DNA from 4 places in the Streptomyces sp. NPDC050161 genome. Region 1 is predicted to be linked to each of the others. Evidence: riboswitches for the same ligand, from Rfam matches in the RefSeq annotation. Region 1 holds a riboswitch; each other region holds the start of a gene.
The links. A riboswitch is a leader RNA that binds a small molecule or an ion and turns the genes downstream of it on or off. The one in region 1 is predicted to bind cyclic di-AMP.
Positions count from the first base shown of each region.

Region 2: another riboswitch for cyclic di-AMP. It lies ahead of ACIBK8_RS22840 (C40 family peptidase); the one in region 1 lies ahead of ACIBK8_RS34480 (M23 family metallopeptidase).
Region 3: another riboswitch for cyclic di-AMP. It lies ahead of ACIBK8_RS17370 (NlpC/P60 family protein); the one in region 1 lies ahead of ACIBK8_RS34480 (M23 family metallopeptidase).
Region 4: another riboswitch for cyclic di-AMP. It lies ahead of ACIBK8_RS31870 (M23 family metallopeptidase); the one in region 1 lies ahead of ACIBK8_RS34480 (M23 family metallopeptidase).

Region 1 covers NZ_JBITJM010000038.1:13,502-17,011, forward strand. Annotated here, with positions in the region: gene ACIBK8_RS34470 (PP2C family protein-serine/threonine phosphatase) at 1-86, shown strand, start outside; gene ACIBK8_RS34475 (DUF2332 domain-containing protein) at 116-1,207, opposite strand; cyclic di-AMP (ydaO/yuaA leader) riboswitch at 1,640-1,795, shown strand; gene ACIBK8_RS34480 (M23 family metallopeptidase) at 1,807-2,970, shown strand; gene ACIBK8_RS34485 (aldo/keto reductase) at 3,141-3,510, shown strand, end outside.
Region 2 covers NZ_JBITJM010000014.1:85,564-89,073, reverse strand. Annotated here, with positions in the region: gene ACIBK8_RS22850 (ATP-dependent Clp protease proteolytic subunit) at 1-478, shown strand, start outside; gene ACIBK8_RS22845 (hypothetical protein) at 485-790, shown strand; cyclic di-AMP (ydaO/yuaA leader) riboswitch at 1,109-1,309, shown strand; gene ACIBK8_RS22840 (C40 family peptidase) at 1,314-1,787, shown strand; gene ACIBK8_RS22835 (LysE family translocator) at 1,903-2,577, opposite strand; gene ACIBK8_RS22830 (LysR family transcriptional regulator) at 2,649-3,510, shown strand, end outside.
Region 3 covers NZ_JBITJM010000009.1:102,736-106,245, reverse strand. Annotated here, with positions in the region: gene pcrA (DNA helicase PcrA) at 1-1,602, opposite strand, end outside; cyclic di-AMP (ydaO/yuaA leader) riboswitch at 1,902-2,086, shown strand; gene ACIBK8_RS17370 (NlpC/P60 family protein) at 2,094-3,269, shown strand; gene ACIBK8_RS17365 (hypothetical protein) at 3,447-3,510, opposite strand, start outside.
Region 4 covers NZ_JBITJM010000027.1:56,719-60,228, reverse strand. Annotated here, with positions in the region: gene ACIBK8_RS31875 (GntR family transcriptional regulator) at 1-177, opposite strand, end outside; gene ACIBK8_RS31870 (M23 family metallopeptidase) at 407-1,207, opposite strand; cyclic di-AMP (ydaO/yuaA leader) riboswitch at 1,220-1,376, opposite strand; gene ACIBK8_RS31865 (M16 family metallopeptidase) at 1,604-2,986, opposite strand; gene ACIBK8_RS31860 (M16 family metallopeptidase) at 3,022-3,510, opposite strand, start outside.

The DNA of each region.
Region 1 (3,510 bases):
TGGTCGACGAGGTCGCCCGGCACACCGGAGGGGCGGGCGCGGACGATATGGCGCTGCTGGCGGTGCAGCGGCCACTGCCGGCGTAGGGCGTCGCGGCGAGGGGTGGCAGGGGTGCCTACGCCGTCCCCGCCACCCAGTGCAGGCTCCGGCCGTGCTGCCCGGTGAGGGCGACCGGACGCTCGTCCAGGGAGAGCGTCAGCAGCGGCTCCCGCTCCGCCGGGCCGAGCACGTCGCTGTGCGGGGCGGCGATCCACGGCAGGACCGAGTGGTGCTCCTGGGAGATCCAGTGTCCTGCCCCCGCCCGCTGGGCGAGCAGTTCCCGCACGCTCGTGGCGAACCGCTCCCGGCGGTCCAGCGGCAGGTAGGTCAGTACGGCGGTGTGGAAGACGACCAGCGTCGCGTCGGCCGGTGCTTCGGCCGCGAGCGCGGGCAGTTCGTCGACGAGGTCGCCACGCACCATCCGGGGGCGCGGCGCTCCCCGTACGGCGTCGACGGCGGCCGGGAGGTGCTGCGCCCGCTCGGTCGCCCCGGGCCATACGAGCGCCTGGAGCCAGCGCAGCGCGTCGGGATCACCGACCGGGTCGAGCGGGTTCAGGTCGATGCCGGCCCGCCAGACGACCTCGGGCAGGCGTCCGGGCGGGGCCGCGGACGCGTCCGGCACCCAGGTCTCCCGGCTCGTACGGCACCGGAACGTCACGGGGCTGTCGTGCGGGCCGACCGCCACGGCCGCGCCCGCGTCCCCGCCGTCATCGAACGCGTACCGGTAGCGGTCCGGGTACAGGCACAGGCCGGCCGACGCGCCGACCTCCAGGAGGGCCAGCGGCTGGGGGAGGCGGGCCAGCAGCGGGAGGAGGGTGGCGCAGCGGGCCGGTTCGTTGGTCTGGGTGGCGCGCCGCATGATCACCGCGCGGACCTCGTCCCAGTGCCTGATGGTCCACTCGCGCCAGCGGCGGTAGGCGAGGTCGCCGCGCGGGCCCTGCTCGGCGTGCGGGCCGTCGAGATGGCGGACGGCGGCGAGGAGGAGGTTGGGCTGCTGCTTGTTGCCGGGTGGCAGCGAGCCCGCCAACAGCTCGCAGAATTCCGGGTCCTGGCTGATCCGCGCCGTCAGTTCCTCGTGGGCCTCGCACTGCCCGCGCGCCTGCCACCAGGAGAAGTCCCGGTAGCGATCCGCCAGTGTCTGCCCGTTGTTGACGAAGTTGACGACCATGATCAGACGCTACTTCCCTCACGTTCCGTGATTGCCGCGCACCCCTCTGCATAACAAGTGATGCACAATCACGCGCAGCCCGTTTCCCGCCAGAGGGTCAACTCGCCCTGTTTAGAACCTTGGTGGGCCTATAAGTCCAGGCCAAAGCTGGTGAGTAGGGGGTGCGGATTCGTGAGAACGCTTGGAAATCCGCGGCCATCTCTATTACTGTCCGATAACGGAGCGCGGTCGTCCCAGCCGTCGCAAGAGGCGGCACCGTGCGCCGACGCTGAATCCTGCAAGCGCTCTTCGGGCGCCTCGGGCATCACGGGCACCACCGCTGGTCACGACCTGCACGTTCACCGCAGCACGCCGCGATACACCGCAGTACCGCAGCATCGAAATTTCACGAACTGCCGTGAACTGCAGGGAACTTCCGTGAACTACGGGAAACGCCCTGGAATGCCGGATGGATCCCGAACCGCGCGGAGGGAACCGGGGAACCACCATCATGGGGTGAATCGGACGCCTCGCGCCAGAGGCCGCCCGTAGGAGACCTTCCTGCTCCGAACCCGTCAGCTAACCCGGTAGGCGAGAAGGAAGGAAAGGAGTGCGCCCCCGTGGCGTCCAACAGGTCTGCCCCCGAGGCTCCGTCCGCCTACGCCCTCGACGACACCGTCCCCTTCGACGGCCCCCGGCCGTCCGGCGGCCTCGGCCGTGACGACGCAGGCGAGGGCCCGTGGGAGGAATGGAACCCCACCGAGGAATCCGTCCGCGCCGCCCGCGGCAAACACCGGGTCGCCAAGCAGCGCAGCGGGGGATTCGCCCGCGGCGGCACGGTCCTCGGTGTCGGTGTCATCGCGGCGGTCGGCGCCGGCGGGATGGCCACGGCCGAGGGAAAGCCGCCGGTGCCGATCTCCGTGCCCGACCTCGGCGCGATCACCGACGACCTCTCGGAGAAGCTGCCGGACGCCGAGTCCCTGCCCGGCATCGGCCCCCTCATCTCGGACGAATCCGACGCGGCAGCCGACTCCGCGGCCGACTCCGCCGCACCGGAATCCGGCACCCCCGCCACCTCCGCCACCCACGCGTCGGCACCGCTCTCCTCCGCCGGCCTCACCCCGGCCGACGGCACCCAGGGGACGGGCGGCGCGGGCGAGGCGCTGCGCAGCCGCATCCTCCAGCAGGCCGACGCGCAGCAGAGCGCCGCCGAGCAGGACGCCCGTGACGCGGCCGAGCAGTCCGCCGTCGAACAGGCCGAGAAGACCGCTGCGGCGGCGCAGAAGAAGGCCGCGGCGGCCAAGGAGGCGGCGCGGGCCGAGGCCGAGCGGGAGGCGAAGGCGGCGGCCCACAAGAAGGCGGAGGCCGAGCGGCTCGCCGAACTCGCCAAGAGCTACCTCCTCCCGGTCACCTCGTACACCCTCACGGCGAGCTTCGGCCAGGCAGGCGACCGCTGGGCCGCCGACCACACCGGCCAGGACTTCGCCGCCCCCACCGGCACTCCCGTCAAGGCGGTGCACTCCGGCACCATCACCCAGGCGGGCTGGGCCGGTTCGTACGGCTACCGCGTCGTCCTCACCCTCGACGACGGCACCGAACTCTGGTTCTGCCACCTCTCGTCCATGGTGAAGACCTCGGGCAAGGTCGGCACCGGCGAGGTCATCGCCCGGGTGGGCGCCACCGGGAACGTCACAGGACCCCACCTCCACTTGGAGGTCAGGCCGGGCGGCGGCGACCCCGTCGACCCCATGCCCTGGCTGCGGGACCACGGCCTGAAGGTCTGACACCGGGCGGGGCGGGCACGGCGGTCACGGCACGGCCGGTCGGCGGGGCGGGTCCGATGAGGCGGGTCCGGCACGGCTGATCGGCCGACGAGGCGGGTCCGGCGCGGCTGACCGGTCGTGGGTCGGGCGGGGGCGGAATATTCCCCTCCCGCCCGACGCTGCCACCACGTATGACCGTTTCACGCAAGAACCTCGGCTCGCTGTCCGTCTCCCCGCTCTCCCTCGGTGGCAACGTCTTCGGCTGGACGGCCGACGAAGCCGAGTCGTTCGCCGTGCTCGACGCGTACGTGGCGGGCGGCGGCAACTTCATCGACACCGCCGACGCCTACTCGTTCTGGGTCGAGGGCAACAAGGGCGGCGAGTCCGAGACGGTGATCGGCAACTGGCTGGCCGCCCGCGGCAACCGCGCCGACGTCGTCATCGCCACCAAGGTCGGCGCCCAGCCGGGCCTCAAGGGCCTGTCCACCGCGACGATCAAGAAGGCCGTCGACGGATCCCTGAGCCGCCTGCGCACGGACTACATCGACCTCTACTACACGC
Region 2 (3,510 bases), on a different contig from region 1:
GCAGTTCATGTACCTCGAACACGCCGCCCCCGAGCAGGACATCTCGCTCTACATCAACTCCCCCGGCGGCTCGTTCACCGCGATGACCGCGATCTACGACACGATGCAGTACGTGACCTGCGACGTGGCGACGGTCTGCCTGGGCCAGGCCGCGTCCGCCGCCGCGGTGCTGCTGGCCGCCGGCACCCCGGGCAAGCGGCTGGCACTGCCGGGCGCCCGGGTGCTGATCCACCAGCCCGCCCTCAGCGAGCCGGTCCAGGGCCAGGCCACCGATCTGCGCATCCAGGCGGACGAGTTGCTGCGCACCCGCGACAAGCTGGAGGAACTGCTGCAACGGCACACCGGCATGCCGCGCGAACGGATCGCCGCCGACATCGAGCGGGACAAGATCTTCGACGTCGGCGCCGCCCAGGAGTACGGCCTGATCGACGGGGTCACCCGCGCCCGCAAGACCTCCGCGCCGACCGGCGCACGGTGACGTCGGGTGCCGGCGCCCGAACTCCCTCCGCTGCCCGCGCTGACCCGGGCCGAGGGTGAACTGATCGACCGTTACCTGGAAGTCCTTGACCTGCTGGGCCGGATCAACCCGGCGCGTGGCGGGCACACCTACGGCGGGCTGCGGGCCGCCCAGGCACTGGTGGGCAGGGCCGCCGGACTGCGGGACGCGCTGGCACTGATGCACGAGCGGGGCGAGAGCGAACTGCACGGCGGGACGCTCGGCCGGGCACTGCGGACACTCGACGGCGAGCGCCGGGCCCGGCTCGTCTCGGTGCCGCCCGAGGACACATGAGGCAGGGGCCGCACACGGTGTCGCCGGGCACCGGGCGTGCGACACGTCCCCTGCCCGGCTCGCCCGGAAGGGCTAGCACCGAAGTCCGCGACGAACGGCGCCCGGATTGCGGCACGTCGCCTTGACCCCGGCGGCGCACCGGGTTCCACGCCTGGTCCCGGCCCCGGCCTTGGATGCCTCCGCGCACCGCAAACGGCGCAACTCACCACATGGCTCCCATGTGACGAATGTCACACAGGGTCATTTCAGCGCTTATTTCGGGCGCCGCATGCGTAACGATCCCTTCGACGACAAGACCCCGCCACAGCGACGGGGCGGTCCGGACGGGCGCCTAATCCTGCCGCCGTCCGGATGTCCGGTCGACGCGGTTGGAACGGCAGGAGCGGAGGACCCGAGCAGGACGGGGCCACGGCCGCCACGGCCGACGGGCTCCTTGGGGTGAAGCCGTACGCACGGCCGGGCATCTTCGCCTGCCCGAACCCGACAGGTCCTCCTTCGCAGGCGGCTGACGAAGGGTTCGCTCATGGCTGTACGCAGGCACGTACCGACAGCAGTGGCCCGCGCCGGAACGATTTCGGCTCTGGCACTCGCCACCGTCGGCGGCATCATCCCGACGCCCGGAGGGACCACCGACGCCGAAGCGTCGAGCGTCTCGTCCGCGGCGCTGCGGATCGCCGCCTCCAAGAAGGGGGCGCCGTACCAGTACGGCGCCCGGGGCCCCCACCGATTCGACTGCTCAGGGCTGACGCAGTACGCGTTCAAGCACGCGGGCAAGAAGCTGCCGCGCACCGCGGCTGCGCAGTACAACCGCACCCGGCACCTGCCCGCCTCGTCCCGCAGGGTCGGCGATCTGGTCTTCTTCCATGCGGGCAGGGGTGTTTACCACGTCGGGATCTACGCCGGACGGGGCCGCATCTGGAATGCGCCCAGGACCGGCACCGTCGTCCGCCTGGACAAGATCTGGAGCAAGGCCGTCTGGTACGGGCGGGTCAGGTGAGCGGTCACCCGTCACCCGCCGCATCGCACTGAGATGGCCGAACTTCCTTACCTCTGACCGCCGTTGACCATCCGGGAGGCGCTCGGCGACGGCCGTCCGCGTGCGTGCGGCACGGTCAGGCGAGCGCCACCTCGACGAGGAGGACGCCACCGAGCGTGGTCAGCAGGGCGCCGGTGGTGGCCTCCAGGGCGCGGGTGACCCGCGGGCGGCGCAGCCAGTTGCCGAGGCGGTCGACGAGCAGCGCGACGGCGGGGAACCACACCAGCGCCATCGCGACGACGATCATGGCGAGCAACAGGGTGCGCGGCAGCGCGGGCTGCCCCTCGGGGACGAACTGCGGGAGCAGGCTGAGGAAGAGCACCGGCGCCTTGGGGTTGAGCGCGTTCGTGAGGAAGCCCTGCCGCAGGCTCTGCCCGACGCCGGTACGCGCTTCCTGCTGCGCGGCGGCCTCATCCCCGGTCCGTGCCACGACGTCCTCGTCCGCCGTGGGCGCCGCGTCGGCAGGACCGCGTACGACGGCCAGCAGTGCGCGGCCTCCGAGGTAGAGCAGATAGGCGCCGCCGAGTACCTGAACGGCGCCGAACAGCACGGGCACGGCGACGAGTACGGCGGCGAGCCCGGCGACCGCGAGGGCGGTGTGCACGAGCAGCCCGCCCGCGACCCCGACCGCGCAGGCCACCCCCGCCCGGCGCGAGCCGAGTGCGTTGCGCACCACGACCGCGAAGTCCGCGCCCGGCATGGCGACCATGCCGGCGGCAACTCCGGTGAAGGTGATCAGCCGTCCGTCCATGAGGCAATCCTCGCTGGTCAGAGCCTTTAATGGGGAGTGGCAATCTTCTTCGTCTGGCTAAAGAGGTTCTTATGTACGACCCCACGCGACTGGCCGCCCTGGTGGCGGTCGCGGAGGCCGGATCGATTTCCCGGGCCGCCGACCGGCTCGGCTACACCGCGCCCGCGCTCTCCCAGCAGCTCGCCAAGCTGGAGCGGGAGGCCGGGACGGCGCTGCTGGTGCGCCACCACCGCGGGGCGCGGCTGACGGCCGCGGGGGAACTGCTGCTGGTCAGGGCCCGGCGGGCGCTGGACGAGCTGGATCTGGCACGGCACGAGCTGGCGCAGCTGGCGGGCCTGTCCGGCGGCCGGCTGCGGGTGGGCACGTTCATGACGGCCGGTACGCATCTGCTGCCGCCCGCGCTGAGCGCGTTCCGCCGTGCGCACCCGGACGTGGAGCTGAGCGTCACGGAGTACGAACCGCCGCTCGGTATGCGGGCGGTGGCGCTCGGCGAGGTGGATCTGGCGTTGACGCACGCCTACGCGCCGGGCGACCCGATGCCCACACCGGAGGGGCTGCGGCTGGAGCCGCTGCTGACCGAGGAACTGGTGCTCGTCACGGCGCCGGGGCACGCCCTGTCGGCGGGCCAGGGACGGCTGCCGCTGTCCGGTCTGGCCGGACAGCCGCTGGTCAGCATGGCGCCCGCCAACCCTCACCGGCGCGGGGTGGAGGCGGCGCTCGCGGCTGCCGGGGCGAGCGTGGCGGTGCGCTGCGAGTCACCGGGGTATGAGGTGGTGTGCGCGCTGGTGAGCGCGGGCCTGGGGGTGGCGGTGGTGCCGGAGATGATGGCGACAGGTTCGGTGACACCGCTGGGTGTCCGCCGGCTGGAGCCGCCCGAGCTGCACCGCACGGTGTCGGTGGCCTACCGCCCCGGTGGCGGCTCCCCTGCCGCCG
Region 3 (3,510 bases), on a different contig from region 1:
CTCTTCCATCAGCGTGTTGAAGCGCCGGACGGCGTTGGCCGAGCGGGCGGCCATGCCGTACGCCTCGTCGACCCGGCGCAGGGCCTGCGGGAAGCTGATCTTCTCGCGGAGCGACAGGGCGTCGATCATCGCCTCGGCGCGGTCGCCGATGCCGCGCTTGGGGACGTTGAGGATCCGGCGCAGCGGGACGGTGTCCTCGGGGTTGGAGAGGACGCGCAGGTACGCGAGGACGTCGCGGACCTCCTTGCGCTCGTAGAAGCGGACGCCGCCGACGACCTTGTAGGGCAGCCCGACCCGGATGAGGATCTCTTCGAAGACACGGGACTGGGCGTTGGTGCGGTAGAAGACGGCGACGTCGCCCGCCCTGGCGTCGCCCGCGTCCGTCAGCCGGTCGATCTCGTCGGCGACGAACTGCGCCTCGTCGTGCTCGGTGTCGGCGACGTAACCGGTGATCCGGGGGCCCTCGCCCGCCTGTGTCCAGAGGTTCTTGGGGCGGCGGTTCTCGTTGCGTTCGATGACGGCGTTGGCGGCGCTGAGGATCGTCTGCGTGGAGCGGTAGTTCTGCTCCAGGAGGATCGTCGTGGCGTTGGGGTAGTCCTCCTCGAACTGGAGGATGTTGCGGATCGTGGCGCCGCGGAAGGCGTAGATCGACTGGTCGGCGTCGCCGACGACGCACAGCTCGGCGGCGGACTCGGGCGGGCCGACCAGCTCGCGCACGAGGGTGTACTGCGCGTGGTTGGTGTCCTGGTACTCGTCGACCATGACGTGCCGGAAGCGGCGGCGGTAGTGGGCGGCGACGTCGGGGAACGCCTGGAGGAGGTTGACGGTCGTCATGATGATGTCGTCGAAGTCCAGGGCGTTGGCCTCGCGCAGCCGCGCCTGGTACATCGCGTACGCCTCGGCCAGGGTCTTCTCGAATCCGTCGGCAGCCGTCCCCGCGAAGGTCTCCTCATCGATGAGCTCGTTCTTGAGGTTGGAGACCTTGGCGCTGAAGGACTTGGGCGGGAAGCGCTTGGGGTCGAGGTCCAGATCGCGGCAGACCAGGGCCATCAGGCGCTTCGAGTCGGCGGCGTCGTAGATCGAGAACGACGAGGTGAAGCCGAGCTGCTTGGACTCCCGGCGCAGGATGCGGACGCAGGCGCTGTGGAAGGTGGAGACCCACATGGCGTTCGCCCGCGGGCCGACCAGCTCTTCGACGCGCTCCTTCATCTCGCCCGCGGCCTTGTTGGTGAAGGTGATCGCGAGGATCTCGCCGGGGTGCACGCCGCGCGCGCCGAGCAGATGCGCGATGCGGTGGGTGAGCACCCGGGTCTTGCCGGATCCGGCGCCCGCGACGATCAGCAGCGGGCTGCCGGTGTGCACCACGGCCGCCTTCTGGGCGTCGTTGAGCCCCTCCAGGAGGGCGGCCGGATCGACCGCGGGGCGGGCGGCGCCGTCGCGGTAGTACGCCTCCCGGGGCACGGGGGCGTCGAACTTCCCGTCGAAGAGGTCGTGCGGAACCTCCTCCGGGGCCGGGCCGTGCTCGTCCTCGGGAGGGGGCGGGGGGTGCTCGCCCTTCGGGCCGAGATCCGCCAGGAAGCTGTCGTCAAAGAGGCTGCTCATCGCCCACCGAGTCTAGGCGGCCCCACTGACATCCGGTCCCGAAGTCCGGGAACGGCCGCACGGGAAGCGTCCCGGCCGTGCAGAATCCGTTTCGGAGACGTGGAGCCGTCTTCACAGGAGCCGCCCCGAGGCTTCCCCGCACTGCCCGAAACCGACATCCAACGCAATCACCGTCACCTCACCTTCAGGTCACGAAAAGGTTTCGGGCAATTCGAACATCAGCCTTCACAGGAGCCACACGAGTTGGCTACCGTGCTCGCTCGGGCAGCCCGCATCCCCGCGTACGACAGCGTGCGCACGGGTCGCCTCCGCCGAGTCCGGCCCTGCCCCTGGGCACCCGGAGCCGGGGACCCACCAGCACCACCGGGGTGAATCGATCGGTACGGCCGCCGCGCGCGGGCGTACGGACCGTAGGGCAAGCCTTCCGTCTGCGACACCGCCCGAACCCGACAGCTAACCCGGTAGGCGGTCCACGGAAGGAGTCGCCGGCCTTGGCGTCGCATCGCAAGCCGCGCACCCGCGTCCTCGCCTCACCCGGAAGCCGCCGCACGGCGGTCGGGATCACCACCGCAGCACTCGCCTCGGTCACACTGCTGTCGCAGTCCGCCGAAGCGGCCCCCAGAAGCCCCCGGCCGACCGTCGAAGACGTCAAGAAGAACGTCGACGACCTCTACCGCCAGGCCGAGGTGGCGACCCAGAAGTACAACGCCGCCAAGGAGCGCGCCGAGCAGCGGCGCGAGAAGGTGGCCGAACTCCAGGACTCCGCGGCGAAGCGCACCGACAAGCTCAACGCGTCCCGGCGGGAGCTGGGCACCTACGCCTCCGCGCAGTACCGCACCGGAGGCATGAGCCCGACCGCGCAGCTGATACTCGCCAAGGACCCGCAGCAGTTCGCCGACCGCAGCCACCTCATGGAGCGGCTGACCGGGCGTCAGCAGCAGGCGGTCGCCGACTACCAGGAGCAGCAGGCGGCGGCAGCGCACGAACGCGCCGAGGCCGTCCACAGCCTGGAACGGCTCCAGGAGTCCCAGACCTCCCTCCAGGAGTCCAAGCGGACGGTGCAGGGCAAGCTGACCGAGGCCCGGCAGCTGCTGTCCCGGCTGACCGCCCAGGAGAAGGCGCGGCTGGCCGAGCTGGAGCGCAAGAAGGAGGAAGCCGCCAAGCGCAAGGCCGACGACATGGCGCGCCGGCAGGCCGAGAAGGAACGCCAGGAGCACGGGGGCGACCGCGGGGGCGACGGCGGGTCCGGTGGCGGCTCGACGGACGGTTCGGGCGGCTCGGACGGTTCGGGCGGCGGGTCCGACGACGGCACGTCCCTCACAAAGGCCAAGAAGGCGCTCGCCTTCGCCCGCGCCCAGATGGGCAAGCCGTACGTCTGGGGCGCGACGGGCCCCAACTCCTACGACTGCTCCGGCCTGACGCAGGCGGCCTGGAAGGCGGCCGGGGTGAACCTGCCGCGTACGACGTGGGATCAGGTGAAGACCGGCGAGCGGGTGGCCACCAAGGACCTGCAACCGGGCGACCTGGTGTTCTTCTTCAAGGACATCAGCCACGTCGGGATGTACATAGGCGACGGCAAGATGATCCACGCCCCGAAGCCGGGCGCCAGCGTGCGGGTGGAGTCGATCTACTACATGCCGATCTACGGGAGCATCCGCCCGGCGTAGGTCGCGTCGGGCCCGCTCCCCCGCGACACCTCAGGAACCACCCGCAGCACCCCACGCACCACCCCCCACAGCACGGAACCGCGCGGCCCTCGGGCGGTCGGACGGCCGGAACGGCTGACGACGCGAGGGCCGCGCGGTTCACCGTGCGGCATACGGGGCGCAGCGGCCCCGGCGGGCTCAGGTCCAGAGCACCGCGATGAAGATGTTGACCATCGTGAGCAGGCCGACGGCGCCGAAGAGC
Region 4 (3,510 bases), on a different contig from region 1:
GGTGACGAACCCTTCGGACTGCAGGGTGCGCAGCGCCTCACGGACCGGGACGCGGGAGACGCCGTAACGGGCCGCCAGAATGTCCTCGACGAGTCGCCTGCCCGGCTCCAGCGCACCGGAGACGATGTCCTCGCGAATTGCCGTGCAGACGACCTGCGCGGAAATATGGCCTCGCATCGTGGGTGCCTCCGCCGTCATTCCCGGGAAACGCCGCCGAGCGACGGCCTTTTGGCAACTCTATTCGAAGGCGGTGGCTTTTCGGATGCGTTCGTTCCTTCATGGATATCTTTTGGCCATGCGGTGCTGCGCCCGAAGGCCGCATCGCCCGTCCCCATGCGGATACGCCGAAGCCCCGGCCGCGGGAGGTGCCTGCGGGCGGGGCTTCGGTGTCTTCGCGTGCGGAGCGTCAGACGTTGACGCCGTGCGAGCGGAGGTAGGCGATCGGGTCGATGTCCGACCCGTAGTCCGGGCCGGTGCGGGCCTCGAAGTGCAGGTGCGGGCCGGTGACGTTGCCGGTGGCGCCGGAGAGGCCGATCTGCTGGCCCGGTGTGACGCTCTGGCCGACGGAGACGCCGAGCGACGACATGTGGCCGTACTGGGTGTAGGTACCGTCGTGCATCTTGATGACGATGTTGTTGCCGTACGCGCCGCCCGCGCCGGCCTCGACGACGGTGCCCGCACCCACGGCGTGGACGGGCGTCCCGGTGGCGGCGTGGAAGTCGATGCCGGTGTGGCTGCCGGACGACCACAGTCCGCTGGACGCCTTGTAGGCGGTGGAGACATACGAGCCGGTAACAGGCGCGACGAAGGCGTTGAGGCGCTTGCGCTCTTCGTCGCGGGCGGCGCGGGCCTTGGCCTCGCGCTCCTTGTCGGCCTTCTCCTTGGCTTCCTGCGCGCGGCGCTTGGCCTCTTCGGCCTGCTTCTTGGCCTCGTCCTCGGCCTTCTCCCTCGCCGCTGCGACCTCGGCGACGGCCTGCTGCGCGTCGGCCTGCGCCGCGACGTGGTCGGCGAGTTCGTCGCCGAGGACGACGGCGTGCGCGAGGCCGGCGTCCTGGGGGCTCGCGGGGGCCGTGGCGGCCAGCGCGGGCGAGGCCACGGAGGCGACGACGCCGGTGGCGGCGAGACCGGCTATGCCGGCGATGTTGCGGGTCGTCCGCGCGGTGCGGCTCGGACGACGGTGCTTCCCGGTGGCACGGGTGAACGCCATGTGCTGGCTTGTCCTTTCCTTCCTTCTCGCCTACCGGGTTAGCTGACGGGTTCGGAGCAGGAAGGTCTCCTACGGGCTCCTCCGGAGAGGCACCCGATTCACCCCAGGGGACATGTGGGTCCCCGGCTCCCCTGGCTCGCGCCGTACGGGGACTCGGCGATGACTGTCCGGTGCCACGGTTGCGGCGTACGGCTGACGAACAGCGGGGTTGACGCTAATCGGGGCGTCTTTCGATCGGCAAACAGAACCGGCAGTTTGTGCGAAGCGCCACACCTGCACCGCGCAACCAGCCGGGGGGAATGCGGACATAAAGGGGCTCCCGGGGCGGTTGAACACCCCGGGAGCCCCTGTGTCGCTCCATGGACGGCCGCCTACGGCAACCGTCCTGTCGGCACGTCAGCCGCTGACGACCGTCACCTCGCCGATGCCCAGCGCCTTGACCGGCTCGGCGATCTGCGCCGCGTCACCGACCAGGACCGTCACCAGCCGGTCCACCGGGAACGCGCTGACCACCGCGGCCGTCGCCTCGACCGTGCCGGTCTCGGCCAGCCGCGCGTACAACTGCGCCTGGAAGTCGTCCGGCAGGTGCTGCTCCACCTGGTCGGCGAGCGTCCCGGCGACCGCCGCCGCGGTCTCGTACCGGAGCGGCGCGACGCCGACGAGGTTCTGCACGGCGACATCCCGCTCGGCGTCCGTCAGGCCATCCGCCGCGAGGGTGCGCAGCACCGTCCACAGGTCGTCGAGCGCCGGGCCGGTGGAGGCGGTGTCCACCGAGCCGCTGATGGCGAGCATCGCGGCGCCCGTGTGCCCCCCGGGGGCATCGGGCGCCGAGGAGCGCAGCACCTGGCCGAAGGCGCGCACCCCGTAGGTGTAGCCCTTCTCCTCGCGCAGCACACGGTCGAGCCGCGAGGTGAGGGTGCCGCCCAGGCAGTACGTGCCGAGCACCTGCGCGGGCCACACCCGGTCGTGCCGGTCGGCGCCGATACGGCCGATGAGCAGCTGCGTCTGGACGGCACCGGGGCGGTCCACGATCACCACGCGGCCGGTGTCGTCGGCGGTGATCGGCGAGGGGGCGACCGGTTCGGCGAGCGAGCCGGTCCACGTGCCGACGGTCTCGGCGAGGGCGGCGTCCACGTCGACACCGGTGAAGTCGCCGACGATGACGGCGGTGGCCGTGGCGGGGCGCACATGGGCCTCGTAGAAGGCCCGTACCGCGGGGGCGTCGATGCGCTCGACGGTCTCCTCGGTGCCCTGGCGGGGCCGCGACATCCGGGAGGCGGCCGGGAACAGCTCCCTGGACAGCGCCACCGCGGCACGCCGCGCCGGGTTGGCGAGCTCGTGCGGGATCTCGTCCAGGCGGTTGCGGACCAGACGCTCGATCTCGCTGTCGGGGAAGGCCGGGGCACGCAGCGCGTCGGCGAGCAGGCCGAGCGCGCGGGCCAGCCGGGAGGCCGGCACTTCGAGGGAGACCCGGACACCGGGGTGGTCGGCGTGCGCGTCCAGGGTCGCGCCGCAGCGCTCCAGTTCGGCGGCGAATTCCTCGGCGTCGTGCTTGTCCGTGCCCTCGGACAGGGCGCGGGCCATGATCGTGGCAACGCCGTCGAGCCCCTCGGGCTCGGACTCCAGGGGCGCGACGATGTCGATCTCGACGGCGACGACCTGCTGCCCGGGGCGGTGACTGCGCAGCACCGTGAGCCCGTTGGGCAGCGCGCCGCGCTCGGGCGCAGGGAAGGCCCACGGCTTGGGCGCACCGCCCCGGGGCTGCGGGTGGAACTCCATCGCGGTCATGGCGGATTCTGCGGTCGCGGCGTCGCTCACTGGGCCGCCTCCTCGTCGTTGTCGGCGGTCTCGTCGGCCGCGGTCGGCTCGTACACGAGCACCGCGCGGTTGTCGGGGCGCAGCCGGGCCTGGGCGACGGCCTGCACCTCCTGCGGCGTGATCTCCAGGACACGCTGCACGGCGGACAGCGCGAGCTGCGGGTCGCCGAACAGGACGGCGTAGCGGCACAGTTCGTCGGCACGGCCGCTGACCGTGGCGAGACGGTCCAGCCACTCGCGCTCCAACTGGGCCTGCGCGCGCTCCATCTCCTCCGGGGTCGGCCCCTCCGCGGCGAAGCGGGCCAGCTCCTCGTCGACGGCGCTCTCGATGTCCGGCACCGCCACGCCACCGGACGTCTTGACGTCCAGCCAGCCCAGGGACGGCGCACCGGCCAGCCGCAGCAGACCGAAGCCGGCGGCGACGGCGCTGCGGTCGCGGCGCACCAGGCGGTTGTAGAGCCGCGAGGACTCACCGCCGCCCAGGAC